DNA from 4 places in the Phosphitispora fastidiosa genome. Region 1 is predicted to be linked to each of the others. Evidence: riboswitches for the same ligand, from Rfam matches in the RefSeq annotation. Region 1 holds a riboswitch; each other region holds the start of a gene.
The links. Region 1 has a riboswitch for cyclic di-GMP ahead of Ga0451573_RS02530 (DNRLRE domain-containing protein). Riboswitches for the same ligand answer to the same signal wherever they lie in the genome.
Positions count from the first base shown of each region.

Region 2: linked by a shared signal. The riboswitch ahead of flgB (flagellar basal body rod protein FlgB) and the one ahead of Ga0451573_RS02530 (DNRLRE domain-containing protein) in region 1 are both predicted to bind cyclic di-GMP.
Region 3: linked by a shared signal. The riboswitch ahead of Ga0451573_RS17885 (tetratricopeptide repeat protein) and the one ahead of Ga0451573_RS02530 (DNRLRE domain-containing protein) in region 1 are both predicted to bind cyclic di-GMP.
Region 4: linked by a shared signal. The riboswitch ahead of Ga0451573_RS17980 (sigma-70 family RNA polymerase sigma factor) and the one ahead of Ga0451573_RS02530 (DNRLRE domain-containing protein) in region 1 are both predicted to bind cyclic di-GMP.

Region 1 is NZ_JAHHUL010000002.1:15,442-25,218, forward strand. It holds gene Ga0451573_RS02525 (DUF5050 domain-containing protein) at 1-325, opposite strand, end outside; gene Ga0451573_RS02530 (DNRLRE domain-containing protein) at 350-7,609, opposite strand; cyclic di-GMP riboswitch class I at 7,694-7,804, opposite strand; gene Ga0451573_RS02535 (anti-sigma factor family protein) at 8,154-8,459, opposite strand; gene ftsZ (cell division protein FtsZ) at 8,481-9,524, opposite strand; gene Ga0451573_RS02545 (small basic family protein) at 9,663-9,777, opposite strand, start outside.
Region 2 is NZ_JAHHUL010000020.1:14,850-24,626, reverse strand. It holds gene fliF (flagellar basal-body MS-ring/collar protein FliF) at 1-1,222, opposite strand, end outside; gene fliE (flagellar hook-basal body complex protein FliE) at 1,265-1,576, opposite strand; gene flgC (flagellar basal body rod protein FlgC) at 1,591-2,034, opposite strand; gene flgB (flagellar basal body rod protein FlgB) at 2,059-2,472, opposite strand; cyclic di-GMP riboswitch class I at 2,545-2,730, opposite strand; gene codY (GTP-sensing pleiotropic transcriptional regulator CodY) at 3,482-4,264, opposite strand; gene hslU (ATP-dependent protease ATPase subunit HslU) at 4,290-5,687, opposite strand; gene hslV (ATP-dependent protease subunit HslV) at 5,905-6,435, opposite strand; gene xerC (tyrosine recombinase XerC) at 6,456-7,358, opposite strand; gene trhA (PAQR family membrane homeostasis protein TrhA) at 7,430-8,080, opposite strand; gene trmFO (FADH(2)-oxidizing methylenetetrahydrofolate--tRNA-(uracil(54)-C(5))-methyltransferase TrmFO) at 8,098-9,417, opposite strand; gene topA (type I DNA topoisomerase) at 9,471-9,777, opposite strand, start outside.
Region 3 is NZ_JAHHUL010000027.1:23,444-33,220, reverse strand. It holds gene Ga0451573_RS17900 (sugar phosphate nucleotidyltransferase) at 1-2,354, opposite strand, end outside; gene Ga0451573_RS17895 (glycosyltransferase family 4 protein) at 2,369-3,634, opposite strand; gene Ga0451573_RS17890 (carbohydrate-binding protein) at 4,152-4,514, opposite strand; gene Ga0451573_RS17885 (tetratricopeptide repeat protein) at 4,597-5,568, opposite strand; cyclic di-GMP riboswitch class I at 5,709-5,798, opposite strand; gene icd (NADP-dependent isocitrate dehydrogenase) at 5,872-7,167, opposite strand; gene nifV (homocitrate synthase) at 7,283-8,416, opposite strand; gene Ga0451573_RS17870 (S1 family peptidase) at 8,626-9,645, opposite strand.
Region 4 is NZ_JAHHUL010000028.1:132-2,785, forward strand. It holds gene Ga0451573_RS17970 (accessory gene regulator ArgB-like protein) at 53-706, shown strand; gene Ga0451573_RS17975 (cyclic lactone autoinducer peptide) at 687-815, shown strand; cyclic di-GMP riboswitch class I at 931-1,019, shown strand; gene Ga0451573_RS17980 (sigma-70 family RNA polymerase sigma factor) at 1,427-1,843, shown strand; gene Ga0451573_RS17985 (recombinase family protein) at 2,408-2,654, shown strand, end outside.

The DNA.
Region 1 (9,777 bases):
TTAAACCATCTGCTCCTACTTTGTATAATTTTTTCCCATCCGATAAATTGCTATAGTATATCCAACCACCTTGTTTAGCTACTAGCCCATCATTAATGATATTTCCTACTGTATTGCCTCGTTCATTGACAATATCATACTCATTTGCTGTCTCTATAACCTGATTTTTAGGTTTATCCGTCTGACAACCTGAGATAAACACCATAAAAACTATACCGGCAAAAACCATGGAACTTGTAGTGATAATTTTTATGAACTTCTTTTGCTTCCTCAAACCATAATAAGCAATTAAATTAAAAATCGGTTTTTTCATTAAAAAGTCCATATGTTTATAACTCCTTCCTAGCTTTTATAAAAACTTCGTTGAAATACTGTGAGCAACTATTTCGATGTCTTCATAGGTATCATTTAAGATTGCCTCAATAGTATCAAAATACGCGTAAACCATTAGGATAGTTCTATGAGAATCGTCTTCACCAATTGAAACCCAACCAGTATCTCCATAGTAGTAAGCTCTGTCAATTTCTTTCAACCGACTTTTCCAATATTTCCAGCCATTATGATCCGGGTCCACCCATAACCCATTTTTGCTTATATGGGCATGTCCAAACATATATTTATATATTCCAAATATTATTTTATCCCTAGAAGCACTTTTCAAGTTCGGTTGTATCATATAGGTAATGCCATTAAATACTATGCCGGGTGCTTCAGACAAAGCTTTCTCTTGTAACCAACTAATACCTGCTGAACCTGCCTTTGCAACTCCAACTAAGAGCTTGCCTGCTCCTATAGTAACTGCTGCTGTTAACACATCTTTTGCAGCTTCAGGTAAGTCACCTCGATAGACATCATATCCTATTTTAACTGCATCTCCAACAAAGGGAACTAATGATACCATTTCAATTTTTTCATTCAATGATTCATTCTCAAAATATGCCCTCTTGTGTCCTAATTCTGTAAACCACCCCAGTCTATATTTTCCTGTGGGGTCACTAAAATTAATAGGGTTGTTCTGTACATATATGAATAAATTCTTACTCAGCGGGTTCTGCAGATTCCCCTCATACGTATCCCTACTCAGGAACCTCCCCGTCTCCGGCTCATAATACCTCGCCCGCAGGTACAGCAGTTCACTCTCCTGATCCCATATCTCACCGGTATAGCCGAAGGTGTTATGCAGTACATTCACGCCATCCTGGGACAGCTTACTGTTCCCCGGTGCAGGTTTGCCGAACTCATCATAACGGTAGTGGTCACGCTTGTTCCCGTCTGGCTTCACCATAAAGGTGACACTGCCTAAGCCGTCATAGAGGTAATACAGCGGGTCCTGGGATTCCGGCCTGGTCTCATCCAATGCCTCAACTTCGATACGCTCTAATCCGTAAGTATAGGCTGCGTTGAAGTTGCCATCTTCACCATAGGTCATCAATACCTGAGTAAGCGGGTCAGACACATCGTTGAGGTAATAAGTGATTTCAACTTTTTCACCTTCAGGGCCCTGGGGTATCTTCCCATTCTTATACCACCCCAGGTGTTTACCCCGATTTTCGTATTTCCCTTTTTTGCGGTAGCCCTTCTTAGCCTTGGCCTTCTCTTTTTTAGCTTCTCTATCCTTTATATCGAGGTCTTTATTCTTTACTTTAGCACTGTCTTTGCCGTTATTGACCTTATCCTTTTCATTTCCGTTCTCTTTACCGTTGTCAGGCTTATCCTTGTCATTCCCATTGCCGTTACTGCCGCCGCTATTACCGCCACCGTTATTCCCACTGCTGCCGCCGCCATTTCCGCCGCTGTTGCCTTTGCTTTTGCCTCCCTCACCCCTGTCATTCTTCAGCAGCATATAGACCAGGTCAGCCCTCTGCTTCTTAACCTTCTGCTGGCCGGGAGGCACAAACTCAGGGTCATTGCCTTTGCCGTTGTCCTGTTTAATCTCTTCTTCATGCCACGGCTGGGTCATAGCTGACAGCTTGGTGATGCGGTTGCCGTCACCGTCATATTCGAATCCGACCCACTTATCCTGGTGAAAGTTTACTTCTGTGAGGCGGTTCTCGTAATCCCAGGTATATGTGGTTACCCGGTCCCCGGGCTCTATTCTGGTGGTCCTGTTCCCGTTATTGTCATAGCGGAACTCGGTGTATGGGCCTTCATTCATGTTGTACCTGAGCAGTTCATTTGCTTCGTTGTATTCATATTTCGTGGTGGTGATGCAATCCCCTTCTGTTTTTGTCATTTTTATCCTGTTGCCCGCCGGGTCATAGTCATAGGTCACCTGGCCGCCATTGGGGTTGTCCACTCCAATGAGCTGGTTTAGGGGGTCATATTCATAATCTGTGGTATAGACCATGTCTTCTACGGTCTGGGTGAAGCTATCCCGGTTCCCGGCCCCGTTATACGTATATTCATACTTGGCCAGGAGTTTGTCTGCCGGGTTTCTGCTGGCAATAGCAGTGAGCTGGTTTGCCCTGTCATAGTCATATGAGGTGACTACCCCGTTTGGTAAGACAGTATCTGTGCGGCGGCCCACGGCGTCATATTTGTACGTAGTGGCTTTACCCAGCCGGTCGGTTACCGTTTCCAGGCGGTTCAGGTTATCATAACTGTAGGTTACTTCCTTACCGTCAGGGTAGCGGACTTTTGTTTTCTGGTCCAGTTGGTTGTAGCCATATTCGGTGGTCATGTCATCCTGGTTGGTTACTGCAGTCAGGCGGCCCATTTGGTCATAGTCATACCAGGTGGTACCATACATGTCTTCCATCCATTCCCGTTTACCCTGGTCGTTATAGCCGTATTCGACATAGCTGCCATCAGGGTAATAGGCCCCCAGGAGGCGGTTGAGTTCATCATATTCATATTCTACGTTGCTGCCATTGGGGTCTGTCTTGGAGATGATGTTGCCGTTTTGGTCATAGTCAAACGAGTTCTTTTGCCCCAGGGGATTGATTACTTCGGTAAGCAGGTTCTTCTGGTTGTATCTGTATTCGGTGGTATGGTGATTGGCATCAGTGAATAAGACCAGGTTTCCGACATCATCATATTTGTACCTGGTGGTATTGTTTTTGGCATCAATAACCTGTTCCAGACGTCCATTGGCATCATAGCCGAACTTGGTGGTATTATTATTGCCGTCTGTGACTGCCAGCCGGTTGCCGTTTTTGTCAAGTTCGATCTCGGTATCACGGTTTAACGGGTCAGCCACCCCAACCAGACGGCCCATGTCGTCATACTCATAGGTGGTCCTCTGGCCCAGGGCGTCAATCATAGCTGTCCGGTTGTTTGTCTCATCATACTCGAACCGGGTGATGTTCCCTGCCGGGTTGATTACCTTTTCCAGGTTGTTGTTATCATCATAACGGTAGGCATATGTCTGATTCAGGGTATTGGTGACGGTCTCCCTGTTGCCGGAACGGTCATAGGTGAATTTGGTGGTGCTCCCTATCTGGTCGATAACCTCTCTTACCCTTGACTGGCTGTCATACCGGTACTCTGTGACTGTCCCGTCAAAGTCTGTGTAGGTGAGGGTATTGCCCAGGTCGTCATAGGTGTATGCAGCTCTCCGCCCCAGGGGGTCGATAACTGCTTCCAGGCGGTTCAGGATATCATATTCATAGTATGTGGTTTCACCTTTGGCATCTATGACTGCTGTCCTGTTCCCATTGGGGTCATAGGAATATGTGGTGATATCCCCGGCAGGCTCGATAATTTCCCGCAGCCGGCCCAGGTCATCATAGCGGTAATCAGTCCGGTTGTTGTTGGCATCCTTTGTCCACAAACGGCTGCCGTTGCCGTCATAACCCATCCAGGTATATTTCCCCAGGGGGTCTTTTCCCCTGACCATTAGTCCCCTGCTTTCATATTCAAAGGTGGTCACATTCCCCTCAGGGTCCCTGGTGCCTGTCAGGTAATTGTTATAGTTGTAGCTGTTGATGGTTGTGCCGATGGGTGTCCTTTCTTCCAGCAGGTTGCCGTTGTCGTCATATTCATAATATGTGTAGTTCCCTTTGGGGTCTTCGACTTCTTCCAGCCTGCTGATACCGTCATAGCGGTAATAAGTGATATATCCCCTGCCGTCTTTTACTGTGGCTGCATTCCCGTCAGAGTCATAGGTATAGGACACCGTTTTCCCTGCCGGGTCTGATACTGATTTTACCTGGCCGGAGCCGTAATAGGTATATGTGGTTGTCTTCCCTTCGGCATCAGTCACCCTAAGGAGGTTGCCATTTCCGTCATATTCCAGGAGGGTCTTATTGTCCATGGCATCAATGATGTCTGTAACATTGTTGTCATTATCATATACATAGGTGTTCTCTTTACCGTCTGCATTTATAACTGAGGTCAGGTTGTTCCGGGTGTCATAATCATATTGGGTCACATTGCCCATGGCATCAGTCACCGTGTCCCGGTTGCCCCGTCCGTCATAATGGTACTCTGCCAGGATGCGGGTTGCCGAAGCAGAGGTAACCACAGGATCCGGTTCTCCCGTCACAGTTCCTTCATTTATGGACATATCCGTGATGCCGGATACCGTGCCCCCGGTTTGGGTATCAGTGAATTTGCTGTCCTCTGCCGGTGCCGCATAATTTACATAAACCGTCCCGTCAGCCGTATCAGGCCCGGAGATGCTTGTCACCCGGTATTCGCTGTCAAATTCATAAATAAATTCATTTCCATTACGGTCGGTATATGTTGTCCTCCCGCTGTCATAATCCATGCTGACAGTATAACCGGCGGCATCGGTCTGCCTGATGACCCGACCCTGACTGTCATATTCATTAACTACAGCCACATTGCCCATAGGGTCGGTTACCTTGGTAACCAGGTAGTTGTCATGGGCCAGGCCCTCTTCATCCACATAGCCATATTCATACTTTACAGCCCCGCCGTTGGGGTCAATTACCTGGAGGAGCCGTCCCCAGTTGTCATAGTCATAGTCCACCTGGCGGCCTTCAGGATCCTGGATTATGATCACCCGGCCCATTTCGTCATAATACAGGGTACAGGTCCTTCCGGCAGCATCAGTCACCTGCCGCAGCAGTCCTTCCCCGTCATAGGTCATGGTTACCGCATTCCCGTTGCGGTCGGTAACCCGGTCCAGCATCCCGTCATCATTGAAGTGATAGACGGTGTCATATTTGGTGATGACTGAATAGGTCCCGTCACCGTTCTTCACCAGTTGTTCGGTGACATCATCATCAGAGACATAACGGCTACCCGACTTACGGAAGAAATACCCTCCCCCGTCACCGCCGGTGGCCAGTATGGAACCATCCTCATATTTTACCAGCATCTTGTCATAGCCCATGTACCAGTTCTGCCCCATAGGCCCCCGGTATATTTCAGGTTCCCGGGCATTAAAGAACCTGGTGAATTCCACCGGCAGCCCCAGGGCGTCAAAGGACAGGTCGGTATCTATGACAAAGAAGTTCCCGGTGGCAGCATCAACAGAGTTGCCGACTATATCACCATTGGCATATAAGGGCCTTATCTTTTCCCTCAAGCGGTATTCCTCATCAGGGTTTATGATGATCTCTCCGCCTATATATGGTTTTTCCCGTTTGGGGTCAGGGATAAGGACATAGTCCCCGACAACCATATCAAGCTCTGAATCAATTTCATTTATTTCTTTGAGCAGGTCATCTTTTGTCCCGTCCAGGTAATAGAATTTGGCCATCCTCTTCATCCTGGCCCCTTTGCTGTACCTGGTCACCAGGAATTTCTGGGAGGTGGTGTCACCGGTAATTGTCTCGGTATGGGTTTCGCCCTCTTCATCGGTCCATTCAATTTCATATGTATAGTACATGGAGATGGTCTTGTATTTACCTTCTTCAAAGGTCAGCCCGTCTATTTCCCAGTCACCGCTGCTGTCAGCAGAGGTGGTATAGTTATCCCCGTCACCGGTGGAGAGATATATCCTGGCATCATCCCTAGCACTGCCGTAAACCCTGATTTCACCTGTATCACGGTCGATGCCCAGGCTGAAGTCCGCCGATGGCTGGGGCGGGTTCAGGGTATATGTGTAAGCCAGTTTGGGATGTTTGCTGTTATATGTGTCTGACCTGGGGTCATCATCAGCGCCATAGTTGCTGGAAATTAATTTTACATAACCTGAGCCGGAACCGGGGACAAGGGCCAGTCCTCCGTTCTTCTTGACCGGGTCTTCCATCCACCTCTGGACCAGGTCCAGGACATCAAAATTCCACCACCCGGAAGACGGGCCTGCCGTGCTGTCAACAAGCTCACCCAGGGTATCGCCCCGTGCGGACACGGTCTGCCACCAGTTCCATGTCAATACCTCATAATCCCACATCACGTCAGGGATTACCCGGTACAGGTCAACAGAATCCGGACTGCCCCCTGCGGCATAAACAGAAAAGGTGGCTTCCGTTACCGTGGCATTGGCTTCACGGATAATATCACGGAAATAGAAGAAACTCATGGTATCCCCAAATCCGGCAGTATCCCCCACATAGAGGTGTTCACTGTCATTATAGGCGGTATCGGGGTACTTTGAGGAAATAAAGGTGTCCCTGCCGAAGCGTTCTCCCGGCTGGAGGGTGGGGTCGATGACAACAGGATAAGCCCTGTCCGGGGCAGTGAGCCATTCGGGGTCGGCTGTCACGGTGAGCACCGTTTCGCCAAACAGGCCGTATTTACGACTTATTTCTGCAGTTACGGCCTGAGAGCGTTCGCCCCTGGCATCATACATGTATGGTGTGGGCATGTTCCAGATAACATCACCTGTACCGGGGTCGGTGAAATCGATAGAGCCATCGTCCCGCATGCTGTAGTCCAGGTGCCTTATATCAAGGGCAAACTTAAACTCAGACGGGGCCTCCGGGTCATTAAGGATGATTTCCTCCTTCAGGGTTTTCCCGTCAATAATGTACCTGAGGTCGGTATGGTCTGTTATGCCGCGGTAGATTAAGGTATTCTGTACAGCCCTGGCCGGACTTTCTTTACTGCCCAGAAGGCGCCAGGCAATGGCATGCTCCTTCTGCTGTATCTCTCCCAGCTTCTGTTCCCCCGGCTTCCCCCAGAACATCTCCCGGGAGGCTGTACCGGACGTTTCACGGACCGTTTCACCGGCCTTTTCACGGGACTTAACCCATGAATTCTCAGAAAAGCGCACTTTAAGGCTGTTGGCCCGGTTTTCAAAGGCATAGCCTTTTTCCGGTGACTCCACCAGGGTATTATCTATGTCTGCCAGCCCGTTGTTTTCATCCCTGTAATGGACCGGTTCCTGGTAGACCTCAGTCCTGTATTCACTGTCACTGATTTTGAAGGTTTTGGAGTACTCAGTTCTTTTCTCCCTGACCTCATTTCTGCTTTTGGCCTCCAGGACCGCCGGGTTTCTGGGCTTTTTGGGCCCTGCAGTCTCGGGCAGGACATTTTTGTCCCTGCCCGGCTCGTTTTTCTCAGGCCCGGTGTCATAGACCGTGTCATCAACCTTCTTGGCCGCTGCCGGGCGCAGGAACCCTTCAAAACCTCCCAGGGTCCATTCCTGCACAGCCAGCCTGATTACCCCGTCCAGGGCCCCCATGTTCAGGGCCAGGGCCAGAACAACAGCCAGGACCTTAATCCACAACTGCTTTTTAAATGTTTTTCTCATTCATCATTCCTCCTTCGCAGACGCAAAAAACACCTACCCGATAAGATAGGCGCTTCTACTGTAATGTAATATAGCAAATTCTGCTTCGGCAGCCCGGCTGTCATAGCATATCACGGTTAATAAAAGTCGGTCGCGATATGCTTTAGACCCGTGGCTTTGCGCCCCCGCCTTTCGGCGGGTTTGCCTTTATCGGGGAATTGAATCTTGTTTATTCTGGATCTTGTTTATTCTGGATCTTGTTTATTCTGGATTTTGTTTATTTTATGCTCCTTTTTACATTTTACCACCTTTTTTTACATTTTCCGGCAAAAGGGTCTGAAATGCGGTTTTCGGGGTCTAAAATGCGGTTTTGGGGGTATGAAATGTAGTCTGCCCCTATTCAATTATTGATTCCTCTTTCTCAATTGATAAAACAACAGAAACCCGGAGCAAGGTCAAAGACATAAAAAAATATACTTTCTATACGTTGAAAAAGCTGCCGGCTTATACTAAGCCGGCAGCTTTATATTACTATAAGACTCTGTATTACTAAGAATCTACTTTTCTAAAAGAAATCGAAAAGTTGTCCTTTAAGCTGAACTGAAATAAGCGCCATGACCAAAATGAACGTGAAAATAGCCCCCACAAAGAAAAACCTTTTAAAGCCCCCGGAGGGCATTAACAAGTACCAGAAAAGGCCTGAAGCCTTTTCTTCTTTTTCCTTTGCCGCTTCCCTGGCCTTCATTTTAGCAAAACTCTGGGCACATGAAGGACATTCATCCAGGTGTTTTTCCATCTCTTGCCTGAGATCCTCTGACAGCTTATCATCAATCAGGTCGAACATCAGGTATCTACACTCATGACAATTCAAGAAACCTACCTCCTGTGCCCCTTATTTCCTGCGCAGAAATGCCGGAATATCAAGGTCATCAGTCGCAAATGGTTTTATGTCCAGTTCGGAATTAATTTCCTTGCGGTTAAACTTTTGGTCAAAACCCGTAGCTATAACGGTTACCCGGACTTCATCTTCCATCGACTCATCAATCACCGCGCCAAAGATAATATTTGCCTCGGGATCAGCAGCCTGGGCTATAATTTCGGCAGCCTCATTGACTTCAAAGAGCGCCAGACTGGAACCGCCGGTGATGTTCAGCAGCACACCCCGGGCTCCTTCGATTGAGGTCTCCAAAAGCGGGCTGGAAATAGCTGACTCAGCCGCCTCTGAGGCTCTTTTTTCACCTGAAGCAATACCAATTCCCATTAGGGCCGACCCTGTTTCAGTCATAATTGTCTTCACATCAGCAAAATCAAGATTGATAAGTCCAGGTACCGCAATCAAGTCAGATATGCCCTGGACACCCTGGCGCAGGACGTCATCTGCTATCCTGAAAGCCTCCACAATAGAAGTATGTTTGTCGATTACCTGGAGCAGCCTGTCATTTGGAATTGTTATCAGGGTATCGACTTTATTCTTTAAGTTGGAAATACCGCCTTCGGCCTGGGTCAGGCGCTTTCTTCCCTCAAAGGTGAAGGGTTTGGTCACCACCCCGACAGTAAGAGCGCCGATTTCTTTAGCCACTTCAGCCACAATAGGAGCAGCTCCTGTCCCGGTGCCGCCACCCATACCTGCGGTAACAAATACCATGTCAGCACCGTTAAGGGCCTTGGCTAACTCTTCCCTGCTCTCCTCAGCAGCCTTTTGCCCAATCTCGGGATTGGCTCCGGCTCCGAGTCCTTTAGTCAGTTTGGCTCCAATCTGCATCTTGTGCTGAGCTTCTGACATATACAGAGCCTGGGCATCAGTATTTACCGTAATAAACTCTACACCCTTCAACCCTGCCGTAATCATCCTATTGACCGCATTTCCTCCTCCGCCGCCAACGCCGATGACTTTTATATTGGCAAACTGGTCCATATCGATTTCAAATTCAAGCATTAAAATTTTGACCTCCTTTGAAGCTCTACTCCCCTTTAAAGTATATGAACCCCATTCATTTTTCAAGATACCAAAACCGGAATAATGGTAAAATTCCACATGGAACTTAAATTCCCTCTTTTTGAATTTCAATTTTTTCTACTTTTTTAAAATGTGCCTCCTTATAATTGCAAGGTTTTGAAAGATCCTGACCCCAAAGGCAAATATGGCTGCGGTATACAGCGCTACCCCGATTCTTTCCCCGATATAGGCA
Region 2 (9,777 bases), on a different contig from region 1:
GCATTCCGGCAACCGACAACTGATCGCCACGGTTAGTGTCGAATCCTGCCGCACTCTTAACAATGTCTTCGACAACCTTCTGCTGATTAGCGTCAATCTCCCTATCAATAACAACCGCCACAGACATTCTTTTCACACCGCCCGGGGCGACCTCCCTGAATTCTTCATATGTATTAATCTCATTGTTTCTGATTTCATGTATTTCTGTGGTTTCACTGGTTCCGGTTTCCCCGGCAGTTTCGTAGCCCGGAATATTGCTGTCAGTACCCGGCGCCCCTAATGCTGCAGTACTGTTGGTGGTAGTGCTGGTCTTTTCGGACTCTTCGGTGCTTCTGGGTACTGCATCCCCATACTCCTGCCTTTTCTGCTCAATCTTATCAAAATCAATATCCAGGCTAACCCTGCAGACAACCTTCCCCGGGCCCCAGATTTTTTCCAGCATACTCTCAACCGAATCCTGAAGCTCGCTCTGGTACTGTTTCTGATACTGCTGCCTTACTTCGACCTGTTTTCCCGAAATAGCGCCGCTTTCTGAACCGCTGGTGTTTTCGGAAAGAACATTTCCGTTAATATCAACAATAGTAATATTATCTTCCGTTAATCCCTCAACACTGTTGGTCACCAGCTTGGCAATACCTGCGACCTGGCTTTCCTCAAGGGTCTTGTTGGGTTTAAGCTTTAACATCACTGCTGCGGTAGCACTTTTTTGGTCTTCAGAAAAAAGAGAAGGTTCGGGTTGGACAATATGCACTCTGGCCCTATCGACCTCGGACATCCCCTCGATTGTGCGGGTAAGTTCGCCCTGCAGTGCACGGAGGTATCTGGCCCGGCGATCGGTATCTGTCTCCCCGAACTTAGTGTTATCAAAACTCTCAAATCCGACAACTCCGCCTGTGGGCATTCCTTCACCGGCTAATTCCAACCGTGTTTGGGTAATATCCTTGTTAGGAATCATAATGGTAACGGTACCATCGGCTCCATTGTCGGCAAACCTGAAAGGTATTTTTTTCTCATTAAGCTTTTCTACTATCTGCCCTGCCTGCTGCTCGTCTTTTAGAGTGAATAAGGCCCCATAATCCGGCATAGTCGCGCTTCTGGTAAGCAGAATTAAAACCACAATCAGAAGAGCCGCCGAACCTACAATGACTGATTTCTGTATTTTGTTCATTTTTTGCCACAACTCAATAGACTGCGTTTTCAGTTGCAACAAATACTCTTTCATTAAGACAAGTCACCTCATTCCACTCTATAAGAAAAAAAACTGTTATACCTGCATTCTCATAATTTCCTGGTATGCTTCTACAACTTTGTTGCGAATCTGGAGTGTTAACTGAAAAGAAAGACTTGATTTTTCTGCCGCAATCATTACCTGGTGCAGCTCATTTAGTTCACCTGTAACCAGGGTGTTTTTCAGGTCAGCCGATTGCTGCTGAAGAGAATTTATTTCATTGATGGAGTTCTGCAGCATATCGGCAAACCCCATACCCTTGTCATTGTCATTGTTCTGTGCCTGTGACAGTTCGCCAAGTTTACGACCAGCCTGCAGCACATCAACCGGTGTGCTCAGAATATTCACCTGTCAACCCCCCTTTACTTTCCAATTTCCATAGCCTTGAGCGCAATGTCCTTGGAGGCTTTTGTAGCCGTTACATTGGCCTCATATGACCTGGTGGCTGAAATCATATTTACCATTTCAGTCACAATGTTGACATTGGGCATGCTCACATATCCCTCATCATTGGCATCAGGGTGATTGGGGTCATAAACCATTTTAAAAGGGCTCTTGTCTTCATTTATCCCTAAAACCCTTACCCCGGCACCTGTCTTTTGCTGTTCTAGAGTTCTGCCCAGGATCCCCGCAAAACTGCTTTCCGGTCCCCTGGCCTCGAAAATAGCCATCTTCCGGCGGTAAGGTCCTCCCGCCTCGGTTCTGGTAGTATTAATATTAGCTATATTTTCAGAAATGAGGTCCATCCTCAGCCTCTGTGCCGTCATTCCGGATGCGCTGATATCTAATGCCTTAAAAAGATTCATGGTAACCCTCCTCAGTCCCGAACATTATCTTCCATTAATAGCCATCTTAATTTTCTGGAATTCACCGTTTAATTCCTGGGCCAATACGCTGTATATAATTGTATTTTTTGCCAATGCCGCCATTTCCCTGTCAATATCCACATTATTACCGTCATTTCTCATAGACGCATCTTCACTTCTGACAACCTCCGGCGTTACATTAAATTCTGATTTTCTGCCAATCGGAATGTGCCTGTCATGGGTGAGCTTCCCGGCCAGTCCAGTCTCCCGTCCTATAGCCTTCCGCAGCTCTTCCTCAAATAGCACATCTGACCTTTTATATCCCGGGGTATCCACATTGGCAAGGTTGTCCGCGATCACCCTGTTCCTCAGGGCAGATGCGTCAAGACCCTTTTCAAGCATTTTCATCGTCTTGGTAATTAACAGATTTTCGATCAAATCTAATCACTCCCATAACGTAAAAATCCAAACCACAGCTACCGCAGTTTGGCATAATAATGCTAACCTCCCTTCGGCAGCCCGCAACCATAGCTCTGAATAAATAGCCCATTTAATACAATATAATGGAAGTTACCAGCATCATAATATTCAATGACCGTTTTTACGATAACTGCATAATTGTAATGGTATCATAACCAAGCCTCTAGGTCCGCAGCTTTGCGCCTTTACCTTTCAGTAAATTTGCCTTTAACAAAGTTTGGATGTATTGTGAACTCACATTCAGGAATAAAATGTAACCCTGGATAAAATATGTAAACCCTTGGGGGTGTATTCGTCATTCGTTCCCAAAATTCCTACCTTTTCTTACATTTTTTTATATTTTTTTATAATTTTTTACCATTTGGCAACCTACAATTTTAACCTGTATTGTGTAACGATTTCCAATGTAACAATATTTCGCCATTGTTACCCAAAATCCTTTTTTTACTATCTAATTTTCTTTGAAATTACTTGGTTTATCGACAAATCTCGCACCCTCTCCCAGAAGGCCGTTTTCACCTGCAATTACACTGCAATTACTTCTTCTGCTATTCATCCGACCCGCGGGTGGGAAAATGGCTCCTTCGGAGACCGCCGTCCCGACAAAACGGGGGGACCCCCCATGCCCCCATTTTGTTACCGGAACCCCGGCTCCTTCGGAGACCGCCGTCCCGACAAAACGGGGGGACCCCCGGCATCAAGATTGCGATTAGTTGTACAACGCATTGATTAAAGATTCACCATAGTATGTTAAACTGCCGCATTTTTTTCATTTCAGCTTTTGCTATTCATCCGACCCGGAGGTGGGAAAATGGCTCCTGACAAGGCGTACGGCTGACCGTAACCGCAGGCGTACTGGACGTACGTCGAGGATTACGGTCAGCCGCACAACGCAGTCAGGAGCCATTTTCACCAACATGCACAATTAAAAAAGAACCTACAGTGTTATAACACTGTAGGTTCTTTTTTAATGTTTCAGCTTATGCAGCTCATCCAACAGCCGCTCATTCAATATCCTAATATAAGTCCCTTTCATGCCCAGCGATTTGGACTCAATAACCCCGGCACTTTCAAACTTTCTTAGGGCATTGACGATAACAGAGCGGGTAATTCCTACCCTGTCAGCAATCTTGCTGGCTACCAACAGGCCTTCATCACCTTCAAGCTCTTCGAAAATATGTTCAATTGCTTCCAGTTCAGAATAAGAAAGGGTTCCCAGGGCAATCTGCACAGCAGCCTTTTTACGGGCTTCTTCTTCAACACGTTCTGCTTTTATTCGAAGAACCTCCATGCCGACCACTGTTGCGCCATATTCGGCCAAAACCAGGTCCTCATTGGTAAACTGCTCGTTAAATTTCGCCAGCACCAGCGTACCCAGCCTTTCCCCTCCACCTGCTATAGGTACTACTGTCATTACCTTATCCTGAAAAACACACTGATTCTCAATATGAAAAACACAGGTATTTGATTTCTCATTAAAGTTGGCTTTTGTTTCAATAATCCTTAGCAGCGACTCATTATAACTCTCAGGAAAACGTTCTGCATTTTCAATGATATCCCTAATAACATCACAGTCAAACTTGTCCACAAAAGAAAACCCGAGAAGCTTCCCTCTTCTGCCAACAATGTAAGTATTTGATTCAATGTTTTCAGTCAAGACATCGGCCATTTCCTGAAAATCGACCGGGTTTCCGGCAGCCTTCTGAAGCAGTTTATTAATCTCCCGGGTTCGTTCCAGCAAATCCTTCATAACTTTCCTCCCTTAGCTCAAGGCCTTATAAGATATAACGGCTTAAGTCCTGGTTTTGAACAACATCCTGAAGTTTATTGCGAACGTATTCACAATCTACCGAAATATCTTTTACCTCGATATCAGGCGCATCAAACGCAATATCCTCCAATAATTTCTCTAAAATTGTATGTAAACGTCGAGCGCCGATATTTTCTGTCTGTTCATTAACAGTATAAGCTATTTTAGCTATTTCATCAAGAGAATTTTCAGTAAATTTTAAACTAACCCCTTCTGTTTCCAGCAAAGCTGTATATTGCTTAATCAAGGCATTCTGAGGTTCGGTAAGAATCTGTTTAAAGTCAGCCTCGGTAAGGCTTTCCAGTTCAACACGGATTGGAAAACGCCCCTGCAGTTCGGGAATCAGGTCTGAGGGTTTGGAAACATGAAAAGCACCAGCTGCTATAAAAAGGATATAATCTGTTTTAACCGGTCCATATTTTGTCATTACTGTGGAGCCTTCCACAATCGGCAGGATATCCCGCTGCACCCCGCCCCTGGATACGTCAGGCCCGGAACCGCTTTCCTGTCCCGCTATCTTATCTATTTCGTCAAGGAAAATAATCCCTGACTGTTCCGCCCGATCCACTGCTATGGAAACAACTTCATCCATGTCGATAAGCTTTTGCGCCTCCTGCTGGACCAGGATTTTACGCGCTTCCCCGACAGTAAGCTTACGATGCTTCTTCTTTTTAGGAAATATTCCCCCCAGCATATCCTGGATATTTATCCCCATTTCTTCGACACCAGCACCTGTAAAGACCTCCACCATAGGGGTTCCGGTATCTTCAACCTCTATCTCAAGATACTCGTTCTCCAGTTTCCCTGCAGCCAGCTTTTCCTTAAGGGTATCCCGTTCGAACTGCAGCCTCTTGATGTGCTGGCTGTGTTCATCATCCGTGGTCTGGTCCTGCTGTCCGCCCCCGAAAAAAACTTCAAAGGGGTTTTTGGCCCCACCGTCTTTTTCCGGCAGCGGCGCCAAAAGCTCAATTATCCTTTGTTCCGCCAGTTCGCCAGCCTTTTCTTCAACAGCAGAAATCTTCTCGTTTTTCACTACCCTGATGGCCGTCTCCACCAAATCCCTGATTATTGACTCCACATCTCTGCCTACATACCCGACCTCAGTAAATTTGGTGGCCTCAACCTTGACAAAAGGAGCATTGACAAGCTTCGCCAAGCGCCGGGCGATCTCTGTTTTGCCAACACCGGTAGGGCCAATCATAATAATATTCTTTGGTACAACCTCATCCCGGAGACCGGCTGAGAGCATCCTCCTCCGGTAACGATTGCGCAAGGCTACGGCAACAGACTTTTTGGCCTTATTCTGCCCCACAATATATTTATCCAGTTCGGTAACGATTTTTCTTGGAGTTAAGTCTTGCATGGAAATGTCCCCCTTATTAACATCTGGTGATAATAAAAATCTTATTTCCACGGACGGCCCGCGCCGCCATTGAGGCAGCAGCGGAGCCGTTGGCACTTTAGTGCCTTTACGGATCCGGCGTGCCCCCTGCGGGTAGATGACGAATTAGCGGTGTTCCCGGACTTCGCCAGGAACAAGGTTAGATTTATCCGGTGTCTGTGGAGAGCCTACTGCATCCCTACAGTTCCTCAATTGTTATATTGGAATTCGTATATATGCAGATTGAGGCAGCGATTTCCAGGGCCTCCCTGGCTATATCAGAAGCGCTCAACTGTGTGTGGTTGACCAAAGCCCTGGCCGCGGCGAGAGCATATGCCCCGCCGGAACCTATTGCTGTTACATTATCATCAGGTTCGATAACCTCACCGTTACCCGATATAATCAACAGGTGTTCCTCATCAGCAACTATCAGCAGGGCTTCAAGCTTTCGCAGGAACTTATCCATACGCCATTCCTTGGCAAGCTCCACTGCCGCTCTGGGGAGGTTGCCCCGGAACTCTTCCAGCTTTTTCTCAAACTTTTCAAACAGGGTAAAGGCATCAGCCACTGAACCGGCAAAGCCGGCGACAATCTTATTATTATGCAAACGGCGAACTTTTTTGGCCTTTTGCTTTAAAATCATATTCCCGCCAAAAGTAACCTGCCCGTCACCGGCTACAGCTACTTTCCCATTCAACTTGACAGCGACAATGGTAGTACCTTGAAACATAACAATACCTCCTGTCCCCATTAAGCCCGGGGATGGCTTTTTTCATAAACAGACCTCAGCTTTTGCTTGGTCACATGTGTATATATCTGAGTTGTGGACATTTTAACATGCCCCAGCAGTTCCTGAACAGCCCTGAGATCAGCTCCTCCGTCCAACAGGTGGGTGGCAAACGAATGCCTTAACGTGTGCGGGCTGATGCGCCGCTGGATACTTACCTGTTTCACATATTTATCTACAATGTTGCGGACACTTCTTGCCGTCAGCCGGCCCCCGCTCTTGTTTAAAAAAAGCGCTCCGGTACTCTGTTTGCCGGTAAGCTGAGGCCTTCCGTCCGCCAGATACCCATTCAGGGCCTTGATAGCATAAGACCCCATGGGAACAATCCTTTCCTTGGCACCCTTACCCATAACCCTCACATACTCAAGCTCCAAATCAGAGTCACCGATATCCATCCCCACAAGCTCGCTGACCCGCAAGCCGCTGGAATACAGTACCTCAAGAATAGCCCGGTCCCTTAGCCCCGATGCCTTCTGGGTATCAGGAGCTTCCATAAGGCTCCTGATTTCATCCTCATACAGGAATTCGGGAAGCCTTTTTTCAAGCTTCGGAGTTGAAACCCTCAACATAGGGTTGCCGGACACAACCTCCTCCCGGGAGAGAAAGCGGTAAAATGACCTTAAGGCTGCCAGTTTCCTGGCAATCGTAGACCTGTACAGCCCCTTTTTCTGCAGTTCAGCCAGGTATTTCCGGACTGACAGGTGGTCAACCTGTTGGGGTGTCACCTGTTCACCGGACACTTTAAATTCATCAGCCAGGAAATCCACAAACTGCCAGATGTCTCTCTGGTAACTTTCCTGAGTCCTTGGCGAGGCATTTTTCTCTACTTTTAAATAAACTATGAAGCTATCAATAAATGTATACATGCAATCACCCTGCTTCGTGAGCTCACCGATTCAGCGCCCTTTTTAACAACCCTTCGGCTGCCCGCTGCTGATTAGGATTTTAAAGGCAGTACATATAAAAGCACTGCCAGAAAATGGCACACACTGCCCGCCATGACAAACAAATGCCAGACAGCATGATTAAAGGCCTTCTTTTTCCTGATGTAAAAAAACGTTCCCGAACTATACAGTACGCCACCGGCAACCAGCCAGGCAAGACCCGGGCCGGGGATACCTGCAACCAGAGGCTTGACTACTGAAACCACTAGCCAACCCATTGCTAGGTACAAAGCTGTTGACAGGATGCGAAATCTTTTTACAAAAAATATTTTGAATACAATTCCGGCAATCGCCAGCCCCCAGACCACCCCAAATAAAATCCAGCCTAATCGGCCGTGGAGTGTGATGAGGGTAAATGGAGTATATGTACCCGCTATTAGTAAATATATCGCCGAATGGTCCAAAACCTTCAGGATATCTTTGGCCTTCCTGTTCCTTAGTGCATGGTACAGGGTTGATATTAGGTACATTAAAACAAGTGTCGAGCCATAGATGCTAAAACTAACAATATGCCAGATGTCACCATACATAACTGCAAATACGATAAGTAAAACAAGGCCTGTCACAGCAAGAGCGGTACCTATGCCATGAGTCAGGGCATTGATTCTCTCTTCTGCAAGAGAATACTCCCCAGTATTTACCATAGCTCTTCCCACCAACCTTATACTTTTATTACCGCTAAACCCGGCTTAAATTCCTCAAGCCTGTTGAGCGCCCTTTCTGATATTTTACCATATCTAAGCCGCTTATCCCGAATTTTTTCATCAAGCTGCGGTAAAATTCCGAAATTAATATTCATGGGTTGAAACTTTTTGGCCGCCGGTGTGGTAATATATTTGCATAATGCCCCATGTGCCGTTTCCTCCGGAAAAATGACCGGTATCCCACCCGCGCTCATCCGGGCTGCGTTAATCCCGGCAACCAGCCCCATTGCCGCCGATTCCACATATCCTTCAACCCCGGTAATCTGTCCGGCAAAAAAAATATTTTCATCGTTCTTAATCTGAAGAGTAGGCCTCAGAATTTCGGGGGAATTGATAAAAGTATTGCGGTGCATGACACCATAACGTACAAACTCAGCATTTTCGAGTCCCGGGATCATTCTGAAAACGCGGTTCTGTTCACCCCACTTGAGATGTGTCTGAAAACCTACGATGTTATATAAAGTGCCTTCACTGTTGTCCTGTCTAAGCTGGACCACTGCATAAGGTCTGTCGCCGGTACGCGGGTCTGTTAGTCCCACCGGCTTTAACGGCCCGAACAGCAAAGTCTGGTATCCTCTGGAGGCTAATTCCTCTACAGGCATACAGCCCTCAAAAAATATCTCTTTTTCAAACTCTCTTAAGGGAGTACACTCAGCGTCCACCAGTTCCTGATAAAACCTTTCGTACTCTTCCCTGTTCATAGGGCAATTGAGATAGGCGGCTTCACCCTTATCATACCTGGAAGCCCGAAAAACCCTGGAGTGGTCCAGGGATTCCAGAGTAACTATCGGAGCTGCCGCATCATAGAAGTAAAGATATTCATACCCCGTAATTTTCCTGATAGTATCAGACATGGCATCAGAGGTCAAAGGCCCGGTGGCAATTATCACCGGATTGGCTGTATCAATTTGGGCAGCCTCCTGCCTGATAACCTCCACGTTTGGATGTCCTGATACCATATCGGTGACCAGCCCGGCAAATTCCGACCGGTCAACTGCCAAAGCGCCTCCTGCCGGAACTGATGATTTATCGGCACACATTATGATTAACGAATTAAGACGGCGCATTTCTTCTTTTAATAATCCCACGGCATTTTCCAGCGAACTCCCCCTAAGGGAATTGCTGCACACAAGCTCGGCAAACATGTCGGTATGATGAGCCGGAGATTTTCTCACCGGCCTCATTTCAAAAAGGCTCACCGGGATACCTCTGGAGGCAAGCTGCCAGGCCGCCTCCGAACCGGCCAGCCCGGCACCAATTACAGTTACTGGTTTCATTTAAGCCAAAACCCTTTCTTGATTAGATAGTTGACTGGCCCCCGAATTGACGATTATTCAACAACTGCTGCTTTTTCCTGGTATTTACAGTCGCTACCCGAGCATTTAAGAACCGTTCCTTTACCGCTTACGGATTTCTGCACCAGAACTTTGCTGCATTGAGGACATCTCTTATCTGTAGGCTGGTCCCAAGAGACAAAGTCACAATCCGGGTAGTTGCTGCACCCGTAAAACTTCCGACCCTTTTTACTTCTCTTCAAAACTACGTCTCCTCCGCATTGAGGGCAGGAAACCCCGATAGTCTCCAAAAGGGGTTTGGTATTCCGGCATTCGGGAAAACCAGGGCAGGCCAGAAACTTG
Region 3 (9,777 bases), on a different contig from region 1:
TCCACTTCCTGACCACTGCTTTCCTCAATCAGTTTTCTCATTACCCTGCCTTTGGCAGTCCACGGGCAGTCCGTCTCCTTTTTAATCATATTTATCTCAGGCAGTGCCGCAATTATGTCAACAAGATCAGTGTCCCTGGCAGCCATGTAATCCATAATCCGGACAACTGTTGAGATGGCATCAAAGGTAACTACAGACTGGTTAAACTGCCCCTGGGCTGCGATGAGCTCAGGCTTCATGGTTTCGTGCATAAATACCACAGGTGAGGTTTTCGTCCTGATAACTTTGCCATTTCTGATTTCTGCCAGGGATTCCACCACCCGGCTCCCTGTTACCGGAACTGCTACCACCGGATCCCGGGATGAATCCAGGATAACTGCTGACATCAGTGCTGTAAAGAGCGGTTCATCCAGAATCCGTCCGGACCCATCTATTAAAATGACATGTTCGGCATTACTGTCAAATACAACCCCCATATCCGCACCTGTCCCTGCCAGTTCAGGCGCAATTTTCTCAGCAACAGTCATCATCTGCTCAAACTCAGCATACCCATCAGGTCTGCCACCAGCTATTTCAGGGCTGTTCTCCATGATGTGGCCTGTCCCCGGTGCAAAATTGACTAATTCACAGCCCAATTCCCCAAAAACACAGGGAGCAATAGACTGCAGGCTGTCTCCTGGCAGGATAGCAGCTATCCGGTACTGTTCTTTCCTGATATCATCCCTGCAAACCATATCCAACAAACTGCGGATATATGATTCGGTGAGTCCGGGCATATATGTTGCAACACCCACCTGGTGTTTGGTTTTGCGTTGGAAATCGTCCCTTTCAAACTGGTTCTCAATTTTTCGTTCCATATCTCTGGAAATCATGGCCCCGTTTGCGGTAAAGAAATTGATGTTTATTGTCTCCGGGTCGGCAGCCGATGATTTTACGTGAATCCCCCCTTTGGCTGCAACAGCCCGAACAGCATGCCTGTGTACCGGAGTTACCAGAGTTCCGCCATCTGTCACCATTACCCCAACTGACATCAGACCCGCGATAATAGCGCTCTTAATCATTTTGGTGCTCCGGTGGTAATCACTGCTTACCAATACAGTAGCCCCGGAACCGGCAATAGTGCCGTAAACAGCCCCCAGTTTGGCGGCACACTCTGCGGTAAGGTTAGTATTCACTTTTCCGGAGACACCGTCAGTTCCGAAGAGATTACGGCAGGCCTTTGTCCCCCACACTAGATGGGTATCAACAACCGTACCCTTTTCCACCAGCTTGTGTGGCCAGATATTGGTGTTGGGTTTAACCCGCGCATTTTCTTCGATGATACTCTCTTCACCAATAACTGCACCCTCAAATACCGCTGCCCCATCCTTTATTGTGACCCGGCCACAGATGACAGCGCCCCTTATTTCGGCCTGTTTGCCAACATGTGAACCGTTCCAGACCACTGCCCGTTTTATCGAAGCATTATTATCCACCCTGCAGCCGTTGCCTACTACCACATGTGGACCAACTACCGCTCCCGGACCAATATGACAGTCAGCGCCAATAATAACCGGAGCCTTTATAATGGCAGCCGGGTCGATCCGACAGTTTTCACCGGTATATATACCGTTACCCGCGGAAGCCGTCCTGACCTCAAGATTAACCTTGCCTTCCATAGCTGCAAAATGGGCTTCCTGATACTGTTTCAGGCTACCGATATCACACCAGTATCCTCTCAGATTTACCCCAAAGAGAGGCATATTCTCCCTTAGCAGGAAGGGGAAAAGGTCTTTACTGAAATCAAATTTGGTATCTTCCGGAATATATTTTAAAACTTCCGGCTCCAAAATGTATATCCCGGTATTTACAGTATCACTGAAAACCTCTCCCCAACCCGGTTTCTCCAGGAACTGCCTGATGGCTCCCGAATTCTCCGTAATCACAACGCCATATTCAAGGGGAATCTCCACAGGGGTAAGTACAATTGTAGCCAGAGCCCCCTTTTCGCGGTGGAATCGGATGGCCTCTGTCAGATCAAAATCAGTCAGAGCATCTCCACTGACAACAATAAAGGTATCCCTCAGGAACCCCTTAGCGTTTTTGACACTGCCTGCGGTGCCCAAAGGGGTGTTTTCGATAAAATATTCCATGCTGACTCCAAAACCGGACCCGTCACCAAAATAGTTCTGTATTTCCTGCGGCATATACTGAAGAGTGACACCAATTTCATTAATTCCATGCCGTTTCAGAAGCTCCACCGTATATTCCATTACCGGCCTGTTAAGCATCGGCACCATCGGCTTGGGCCGGTTACAGGTCAGCGGCCGAAGGCGTGAACCTTCTCCACCGGCCATAATAATTGACTGTACCAAGGTATCTTCTCCTTTCAGTGGACTCTCTGCCCGGGAACATTTGCCCTGCCAAGGCTTTTTACTTTTTCATAAAGAGCCGAGAGAGGATCTGCTGCCCTCCAGGTATCAGTATGCCAATCCGCCCTTTTGGACTGAGTGATTACTGCTTCATAAACTTCCAGGGTCTGGCCGGCAACCGAAAACCAACTATATTTATTTCTGGCCTTTTCGTAACCGTTTTTACGCAGACGGTTTGCCAGCGCCGCATCCCCAAGTACTGCCATGATGTTATCTGCCAGTGAATTGGCGGAACCCACATAACATTTCATCCCATCCCGACCGTGTTCCACTATTTCACTCAGCCCTCCGGTGTCAGAGACTACCACCGGTGTCTTCGCTGCCATCCCTTCCAGAGCAACTATACCGAAGGGCTCATACAGGCTGGGAAATACAGCGGCACTGCTCTGAGCAAACCAGCGGTTTCTGGTAGCATCATCCACATAACCGGCAAAATAAAAGCGGTGTCCGAGCCGCTTTTCCCGCACCATACTGCGCAGGTGCTCTTCATAGGGGCCGGTACCGGCCACGACAAATCTGGCCTCAGGAAAGTATGACAGTATCTTGGGTGCAGCCTCAATTAGCACCTGTACCCCTTTTTCCCGAACCAGTCTGCCAATAAAGAAAATATATTTTTCTGTGCCCTTGTGACGGTAATCAGAACCAGTCTCAAAATCCTCAATAGTAACACCATTTGGTATGATCCTCAGCTTGTCCTCAGGAAGCTGGAAAAAACCCTTCAGTTCCCTATGCATATAAGTACTGCAGACTATTACTTTCCAGGCTTCAAAAGTGAGATACCACTCGACATCACTGATATACCTCTGGTTCTCATTGTGCAGTCCATTGTTGCGCCCAAATTCCGTTGCATGAATTGTAGCCACCAGGGGCACTCGGAATGAATGCTTCAGCGCCCGCCCCGCAAATGCAGCCAGCCAGTCATGGGCATGAATGATATCAACACCCTTGATGGTGTTAAGCAGAGTTACTGCATATTCAAGCATCGAAAAATTAAGGTGCAGTATCCATGTCCTGAAATCTGGGGCTGAGATGCTGTAAGGATAAATCCGGTGTACCCGGACACCTTCATTTTCCTCATAGGGCACAGCATCATCCGCGCCGATTGTAATAACATGAACCTCCGCCCCATGCCTGGCAAGAGCCTTGGACAGGTGATACACATGCTGGGCCAATCCCCCAACGTTTTTGGGAGGGTACTCCCAGGATAACATCAGTACCTTCATCTTTGAACTCCTCCTTATTTCCTCTCCAGCTTATTTTACCTTAGGAGTAAATCCTTTATTCTCTATGGTGACGTATAGTATAGATTTTTCGCACTACCGCAGAAATTCTCGTACAATACGCCACCAAATTAGTAAAATTAAGGCAGGTAATTTCCCGAGTAACTTGGGAGATTACCTGCCGGTTATGATTTTCATCACCTAACCACCTTAAAAACAGGCTTCGGCGAAATACCCGCTTCTCTATATCTGGCAGTATGCCAGGGCTGTTTTTTGGAGCTGTTTAGCAGCTTATTAAGATAGGGGCAGATGTGTTCTGAAAGGCGGTGTCTGTCGTCAACCGGTCCAAACCCGCTTTAGTGGGTTTGGGTAACCGGTTGAGATGTCGGGGGCCCCCCCAATCCGTCGAAACCCCGGCCTTTTTAAAAGCCCGGGGTTTCGGTAACGGATTGGGGGCCCGCCGTAAGAACACATCTGCCCCTATTTACATTGCCGTTAAATAGCTCCAAAAATTACAGCCCTAATACTGCTTCCCGTCATGAATCTCAAAACTCCAGTTATGACCCCAGTTATTATCCCAGTGCTCCGCCCCATCCTTAAAACAGAAGTTTAATCTGGTAGCATCATCGGCATGCAGGGTTTGTTCCCAGCCGCGCCCGGTGCGTAGCATTTTCAGGTCTTTTATCCCATGCCACTGATCGTGAAACCCAAAACCGGCATGTAGATAAACATCCTGTGCTCCGGATCTTGACAGGAGGCCATCATATATAATATTAACGTGCTCTCCAAGGGTGATGGGAGTGGGATAAACATTGACACCGCTAACGTCATGCATGCCATCGGAACTGCTATGGCTCACATGGTCATAATCTAAATGGTCCATCAAATTTCCCCCCTAATATTTTTCTGTAATTAGTATTCATATACCAGGGGGTTTTTATATGTGGTAAATAATACAGCTAAGATTATTCACCCGAAAGCTTCACGATTGATTTTACAATCGGGTCAATCTTTTGAAGGTTGTATTGGGAGTTGAGCTTGAACCCTCCTGCCAAGAGCCTTTCAGATGCATTCCGGGATCCAGTCCGCACTTGGTCTATGTAGGTCTGAGCGCTCATATTGTTGACATTAGGGTCTTTTACCATAAGGTTATTTGCCGCTCCTGTAACGCCATTATAAAGATTCAGTCCCAGGGCCTTGTCTTTTTCCTCTATTACCTGAGCGCTGTGAAAAAGCTGAATCAGTGTCTCTGACTGGGGATAAAAGGCCCGGTATATATTGTAGGCCTCATCTTTTCTGCCTGAAAGATAGAGCGCCCAGGCGTAAGATTCGGTGATATCCTTGTCTCTAAACTGGGAATTATAAAGTTCCCCAAGAAGCCCGAGACCTTGATTCATGTCACCTGTATCAATTTGTGCCTTTGCCAGCGCCAGTTTCTTGAAAGGATCTGAAGGATCGATATCAAAATGGGCTTTTGCGGTTCTGACATATCTTTCTTTTTCAGTATTGTTTAGTCCCTCAAGGTGATATTTAAAATCATATGCTGCACTCAATACCTCATACAATTTTTCTTTGGCAGCATCGTAACCGTAGGCATCATATACTGCACTGTTCACAGAATCCGCGTTGCCCTTATGCTCCTTCTGAACCATTTCATAAGCTGCTTCACCCAGGTTAATAGCCTCATTCCATCTACCGGCCATAATCTGGTCAACCACCAGATTGATTTCGCTATCCAATTCTTTTTGCAGCGCTTCCCGGGACTTGGCAGGGGCCTTAACTGCAGACTTGTTTTGATAGACTTTGTCCGAGACAGTTTCCGGCTTTTCCCGGGAAGGAAGTATGGAACTCAATTTGGACAGGTTAAAAGAACAGCCACTGACAAATACAAGAGATGTCAACAATACCAGACCCAAGACAAATGGTTTCCTTGTCATTAAAAAGTACCCTCCCTCGATCTTTTAATTTCTCCGGCAGCCCTTCAGGGTTTTTGGCAAAAACTCGTCCTAAAAATAAGGAGACCAGTCTTCTCGGAAAAAGACCGAAGAAAGACTGGTTTGCTTGTAAACCGTTAAACTTCGGTAACCCGGCTGTCCTTTAATAAACATACCTTATAGGACCCGTGGCTTTGCGTCCCCGTCTTGCGAAGGGTTTGCCCTGTCGGTTTTAAAATTCTGTTATTAAATATATCGTCAAATATTTAGGCTAACATTAGTGTTTTCAAAACATTTCTCCTAAAATTACAGATTCTTTATCAGCTCATCACCGAATTCAGAGCACTTTACTTCAACTGCCCCATCCATCAACCTGGCAAAATCATAGGTGACGACCTTGCTTTCAATAGTTTTTTCCACTGATCTGTAGATGAGGTCTGCAGCCTCCTGCCACCCCATGTATTCCAGCATCAGAACCCCCGAAAGCAGCAGAGAACCCGGATTGACCTTGTCAAGACCGGCATATTTAGGGGCTGTGCCATGGGTTGCTTCAAATACCGCATGACCCGTCATGTAATTTATATTTGCCCCCGGGGCAATACCGATGCCTCCCACCTGTGCTGCCAGAGCATCGGAAATGTAGTCGCCGTTAAGGTTCAATGTGGCAATGACATCATACTCTGCCGCCCTTGTCAATATCTGCTGCAGGAAGGCATCAGCAATAACATCCTTGACAATAACCCTGCCGTCTTTTTCAGCTTCGCTCTGAGCCCTGTCGGCAGCTTCTTTGCCCTGTTCAGCGCTGATTCTATCATATTGGGTCCAGGTAAATACCCGGTCACCAAACTCTTTTTCCGCAACCTCATAGCCCCAGTTCTTGAATGCCCCTTCGGTAAACTTCATAATATTGCCCTTATGTACCAGGGTCAGGCTCTTACGATTGTGCTTTATGGCATATTCGAGACCGGCCCTCACCAGCCGTGCTGTACCTTCTTTGGAAACAGGCTTGATGCCAATTCCTGAGGTTTCCGGGAACCGGATTTTTTTCACTCCCATTTCTTCCGTAAGAAAACGAATTACCTTCTTGACTTCATCACTACCTTCAGCCCATTCAACACCGGCATAAATATCTTCTGCATTTTCACGGAAGATAACCATATCCACAAGCTCGGGATTTTTCACCGGAGAAGGAACCCCGTTATAGTACCTTACCGGCCTAAGGCATACGTATAGGTCGAGTCCTTGTCTCAGAGCAACGTTAAGGGAACGTATCCCTCCCCCAACCGGAGTCGTCAGTGGTCCTTTGATGGCAACAATATACTCCCTGATTGCAGTCAGGGTGTCATCCGGCAGCCATTCACCCGTTTGGTGAAACGCTTTTTCCCCGGCAAGCACCTCAAACCACGCGATTCTCTTTTGGCCTCCATATGCCTTGTCCACCGCAGCATCAAGCACCCTTGATGCCGCAGCCCAAATATCCGGACCTGTCCCGTCCCCTTCAATAAATGGAATTATGGGATAGTCAGGAACAGTTAAGCAGCCGTTCTGAAAAATAATTTTTTCTCCTTCTTTTGGCATGTCATAATTACTGAATAATGCCACAACCTCTCACCTCTTCATCTTTGTCTGTAAACGGGTAATTGACCCTTTAAACATTTTACCCTATATTGCTGATTATTTCCACTAAAAAAGAAGACGCCTCAATGGAGGCATCTCTTTACACCTGGGAACCATACACATCCTCATAGATATATATCAGCTCTTTATCAAACAGCGACCTTTTAAGGTCAACTGCAGTAGAACGAACCCTTCGCAGCAGTTCATTGGCCTCTTCTTTGGTAAGATGAATCCCATATTCAGCGAATTTCACTATCAGGGACTTGGTACCTGAGTGCTTTCCTATGATAATCTGTCTTTCCAGACCTACGTCCTCCGGCGCAAAAACCTCATAAGTCAAGGGGTTTTTGATGGCCCCATCTGCATGTATCCCCGATTCATGGGCAAACATGTTCGAACCCACTATAGCCTTCCAGGCAGGAAGTTCCCGTCCTGAAGCCAGAGAGACATATTCGGCTACCGTCCGGAACATCTCGGTCTTGAAGCCCAGGTCAATTCCACCTATATGCTTTAAGGCCATGACGACTTCTTCAAGTGCGGCATTGCCCGCCCGCTCACCCAGTCCCAATACCGTAACCCCGGCATGTGTGGCTCCTGCCTTAATGCCGGCCAAGGTATTGGCTGTCGCCATGCCAAAATCATTGTGGGTATGCATTTCTACTTCCAGGTTCGTGCTCTCTATCAGGGTTTTAACCCGGTCATATGTGATGAAAGGGTCAAGAATCCCGATGGTATCACAATAGCGAAGCCTATCCGCTCCTGCCTTTTTGGCTTCGGCGGCAAAACGAATCAGAAAATCCATGTCGGTCCGGGAAGCATCTTCAGCGTTAACCGAAATATACAGCCCTGCCTTTTTTGCAAACTTTGTTGCCTGGATCATATTTTCCAGGACCCGCTCCCGAGTTGTCTGAAGTTTATGCTGGATATGTATGTCTGATGTCGAAATCGATATTGCCACTGCATCTACACCGCAGTCTATACTGTGCTCAATATCTGAAATGACCGCCCTGTTCCAGCCCATAATGCTTGCCTTAAGACCGAGTTTGGCGATATCCGTGATAACCTTTTTTTCATCCCCGCCCATTACCGGTACCCCGGCTTCAATCTGGTGGACCCCGATTTCATCCAGAAACTTGGCTATTCTTATTTTTTCCTTGTTTGCAAATACCACACCGGCAGTTTGTTCTCCATCGCGCAGTGTCGTATCAACTATCCTGATATTCTGCTCCGCCACATGTTTCCACCTCTTCTTTCGCTGTCTGTTTAGCTGCAGCCCATAATTTTATGTATTGGTCCTTTTTTAAGAGAGCCATTTGTTAATATTTTACCATGAAAGGCATTAATTGAGAAGTAAAAAATCTGCCGCATCAGCATTTTATGCCGAGTCACTCTTTTAAATAAAAAAATTGGCCCCTTTTGCCAGGAACCAATATATACAATTTCTTAAAAAGTTATATCCATTTTATCCATCACATTTTGTATTTTGTTAAATACTGTCACTTTATCTGAGCCGGCGAACAAAAGTCCAACCGCCCGGCGCTTATCATCAACTCCCAATGCGCCGCTGTCTCCTCCCTGTGACATCTCACTGGCCAGTATCTGGTCGTGAAACTCCGCCTCTGTACCGTCTCCCATTTCAACTGATACAGTTGCATTGACAACCTTTACTGTCCCCTTGGTTACTCCTGTTGTGCGACCGCTTTTTATGATAGTCATACCGGGTTCAGCTTCCGCCACACCTGTTATTTTGCCTATCTCTAGAAGCTCAGCATTAAGCTTTTTCGGGTTTTCCGGTTTAGCTAATGCAGCATCTATAGTATTCCCGGTACTTGATTCGCGCAAAAACTTGACTACATAATGCGGCGCCATAAACCGGCATGCCACATTTGCCCAGAACTCAGCAGCCGCGGCCTTAGGGCAAGACGATTGGTTAAGCGTCTTATCTACCGGCTGAAACCGATGCAGCCGGCCAATCAAGTCCTTATCCATCAGCCCTCCGTCATGGGGCCCGGGGAGAAGTATCGGGTCTCCGATCTTAGCCCGGTTATCCCTGCCGTTACTTGAATTGGCCAAAACATGGTTATTGGAAAGTATCAGCAGTTCTCTTGTTTTCCGATCTTTAACAACAGCGCCAAAAGTGCCGGCAGTAATTTTGTAATGGCCGATGCTCATTCCCGGCTGGGCCGGACCGCCTCTTTTGGTGCGGTCAATAGCGCCCAGAAGACGGATATCACCAACCTCAATTACATCTGTAACAACCCCATCAATATCTTTGGGTACAATGTGCTGAGCCTCAAGCTCATTTTCGGGGAACTTATGCCTTACCAGGACTACAATACCCTGCTTAGGCTCACCCGTTGAGGCGCGAACAGTTTCCTTATATCCGACTCCCACTCCTACCACATTTTTCATTGCCAGCAGCTTGTTCCGATGCTTGTCAAGAGCGGAACGAATCTTTTCCACACAATTTCCTCCTCTCTACTCTTAACCTGAAATTCAATACATTATATGCAGAACAGGTTTTTTGGGGAATTAGAAGGAAGAAAAAAGTAAAACCGCCTTCAGGCGGTGGCAAAAGAGCGGGCATAAAATTCA
Region 4 (2,654 bases), on a different contig from region 1:
GCTATGTGAAATATTGAGGATGGCTGGTACGATAAAATAGAGGTGACTTAAGGTGCATGAAGTTTCAATTCATAAACTAGGACGAGTTGTTGGATCATATGTTGCAAAAAAAGTTTCCAGACTTGATCAAGTGGAATTTCTGGCCTTCGGTGCTGAAATTTTGCTGGGCAGTATCTTAAAATTAAGCATTCTATTTTTGATAGCAGCGATGCTGGGTGTCGTCCTTGAAGTTGCAATTTTACTTGTAGTAACTGGCTTAATTCGTACATTATCCGGTGGAGCGCATTGCTCTGCATATTATCGGTGTCTGGTAACAAGTGTGCTAATACTTACAGCGTTAGGTTACACAATTAAAACTGTCCATCCTTTTATCCGCTTATTACCAACAATCGTTTTGGTTGCTATATCGGTACTATCCATTTTTTTATATTGGTATTATTCACCCCAGGCTCCCCTTAATAAGCCTTTTAGCAGCAGAGCTAAAGAAGTAGCCTTTCGTTGGTATACGCTAATTGCAGTAGTGATGATATCTATTATCTTAACTATTCTGGGAACTGACAGTTTGATTGGCTGGACAATGGCGTTTGCACTATTGTGGCAGGCATTTACTCTAACACCGTTGGGACATAGGTTTATAGGATTATGGGACATTTTACTTACATTTAAAGTGAAAGGGGGGAGACAGAATGTGGAAGATTATGACTAAAATAATGTTCCAAGGATTGGCAGCAGTATTGACTGTGGTCGCTATGACGAATATTGGGACAAACAGCATGTTTATGTTTTATCAACCGGAACCTCCTAAAAAGTATTAAAGTAAAAATTTTCTCTTATGGTAAATATTTTGGCCAGTAAATGCAAGAGATTTAATCGAATTCAATCGATAATGAAGTTTAGAAAAAACTTACTTGATGATAAAAATAGAATAATCAGCGAAAAGGGCAAACCTGCCTAAAGGCAGGGACGCAAAGCCATAGGGTCTAAAGTGCTTGCTGCACTATGATAGCCTAGCTGCCGCAGAGACTAGTATTAAACCTGCCCTTTATAGCGGCGGGTTTTTTTGTTTGCCATGGTTGAGAATTTCGGTAATACAACACTCATGCGCAACCTGAGACTGTTTACAAGCATCGGGAGGATTGGCACATGAAAAAAATTACGCAAGCATTATCTCTCTCGGTACGAATATGCACTCTCCGGCCTTATGGCTTTATGCGCATCCATAAGATTTTTCATATTGCAGCACACACATATTGACTGGAAAACCGCAGTTTGCAATACGCAGATTGCGGTTTTCTTTTTGACAAAAATCACATTTATTCGAGAAAAAACGACAAATAGGTACATTGTTACATTCGAAAGGTGCCGCTCTCCTCCGCTTGTTCTTCATTTTTCAGATTTAAAAGATCTCGAAATGGAGGACAAGTCGATGGAAAACTATGGCAAAAAATATACTCTGCTGGTTAGAGGCAAGCGCGTTTCTGTGACAAAGGAGGTCTATAAAGCATATTACAAGTGCCGGGACAGGGAAAAATACCTGGACGAGCTATCAGAAGAAAACAACATCTCGCTCGAAGGCTGTATCGAGAACGGCGTTTCCGTGGAATACATAATATCCACTATGATGGAGTCCCTGGAGGACGCGATCATAAAAAGGATGATGATCGCTAAGCTGTACCGATGCCTCGAAATGCTCGACAAGTCGGAAAGAACGCTCATCGAGGAGTTGTATCTTAGGGGCAAAAGCGAGCGTCAGTTTTCGGCGGAAACAGGGAGTCCCTATATGACCATCCATGACAGAAAGATAAAAATCCTTGGCAAAATAAAAAAACTTATGGAAAAATAAGAATTTTTCCGTGCAACCCCCTCATTTTTTCCCTATAGAAGTGAGGGGGTTTTTATGTTCTCTCTCTTGCTCTTTGAAAATTACATATCCGGCAGCATAAATACATGAGCTGTCCAGCCGTGTGAAAAGCGGCAGCGACGTTGACGGGCGCGCCAAGACTGCCTGCGGATGAATTTCATCCGTCGAACCGATGGCATCGAAGGTGACGAGCGGGAACGCCTGGTCATAAAACAGTCTGTGGTGGACTGTTTCGCAATGAAATGGACAGTGACAATGCTACTTCCGTCCAGCCACAGACCTCAAGCAATGGGGGCGGCTCGCAGAGATCCTGGGAGAGGTGAAATTCCTATGGCGTTTGCTCAACCGGCAAACCGTTTATGCTGCCGCACTGAGAGCCGTAAGGCTTTTTTCGCTTCGGGAAGTAGTGTCGAATAGAAGCGTTAATATGTAATGAAGAACAAGCAGATCATTTTTTTGATCTTGGAAACTATGCGGCAGGGCGGTCTTTTCCGTCCTGCCGCATCCTTCTGGGATTAAATTCAAAATATCAGGGAGGAACACGAAATGGAAAAGGAAGCATTGACTGAATTGCTAAAGAAGGAGCTAATCATCGGATATATGTACGGTCTTGACGGAAAGCGCCAGGAATACTACTTTGAGAAGTCTCCGTCCAGCATTGCGAGCTTTATCATGCTGAAAAAGGAGCAAGCGGACAAAATCGTTCTGACAGATACACTGGACAGGCTGGTGTTGGACACCTTTGGCGAATTTATAAACCGCTACCCGGATCGGAAGCTTCTGCAGGAAATCA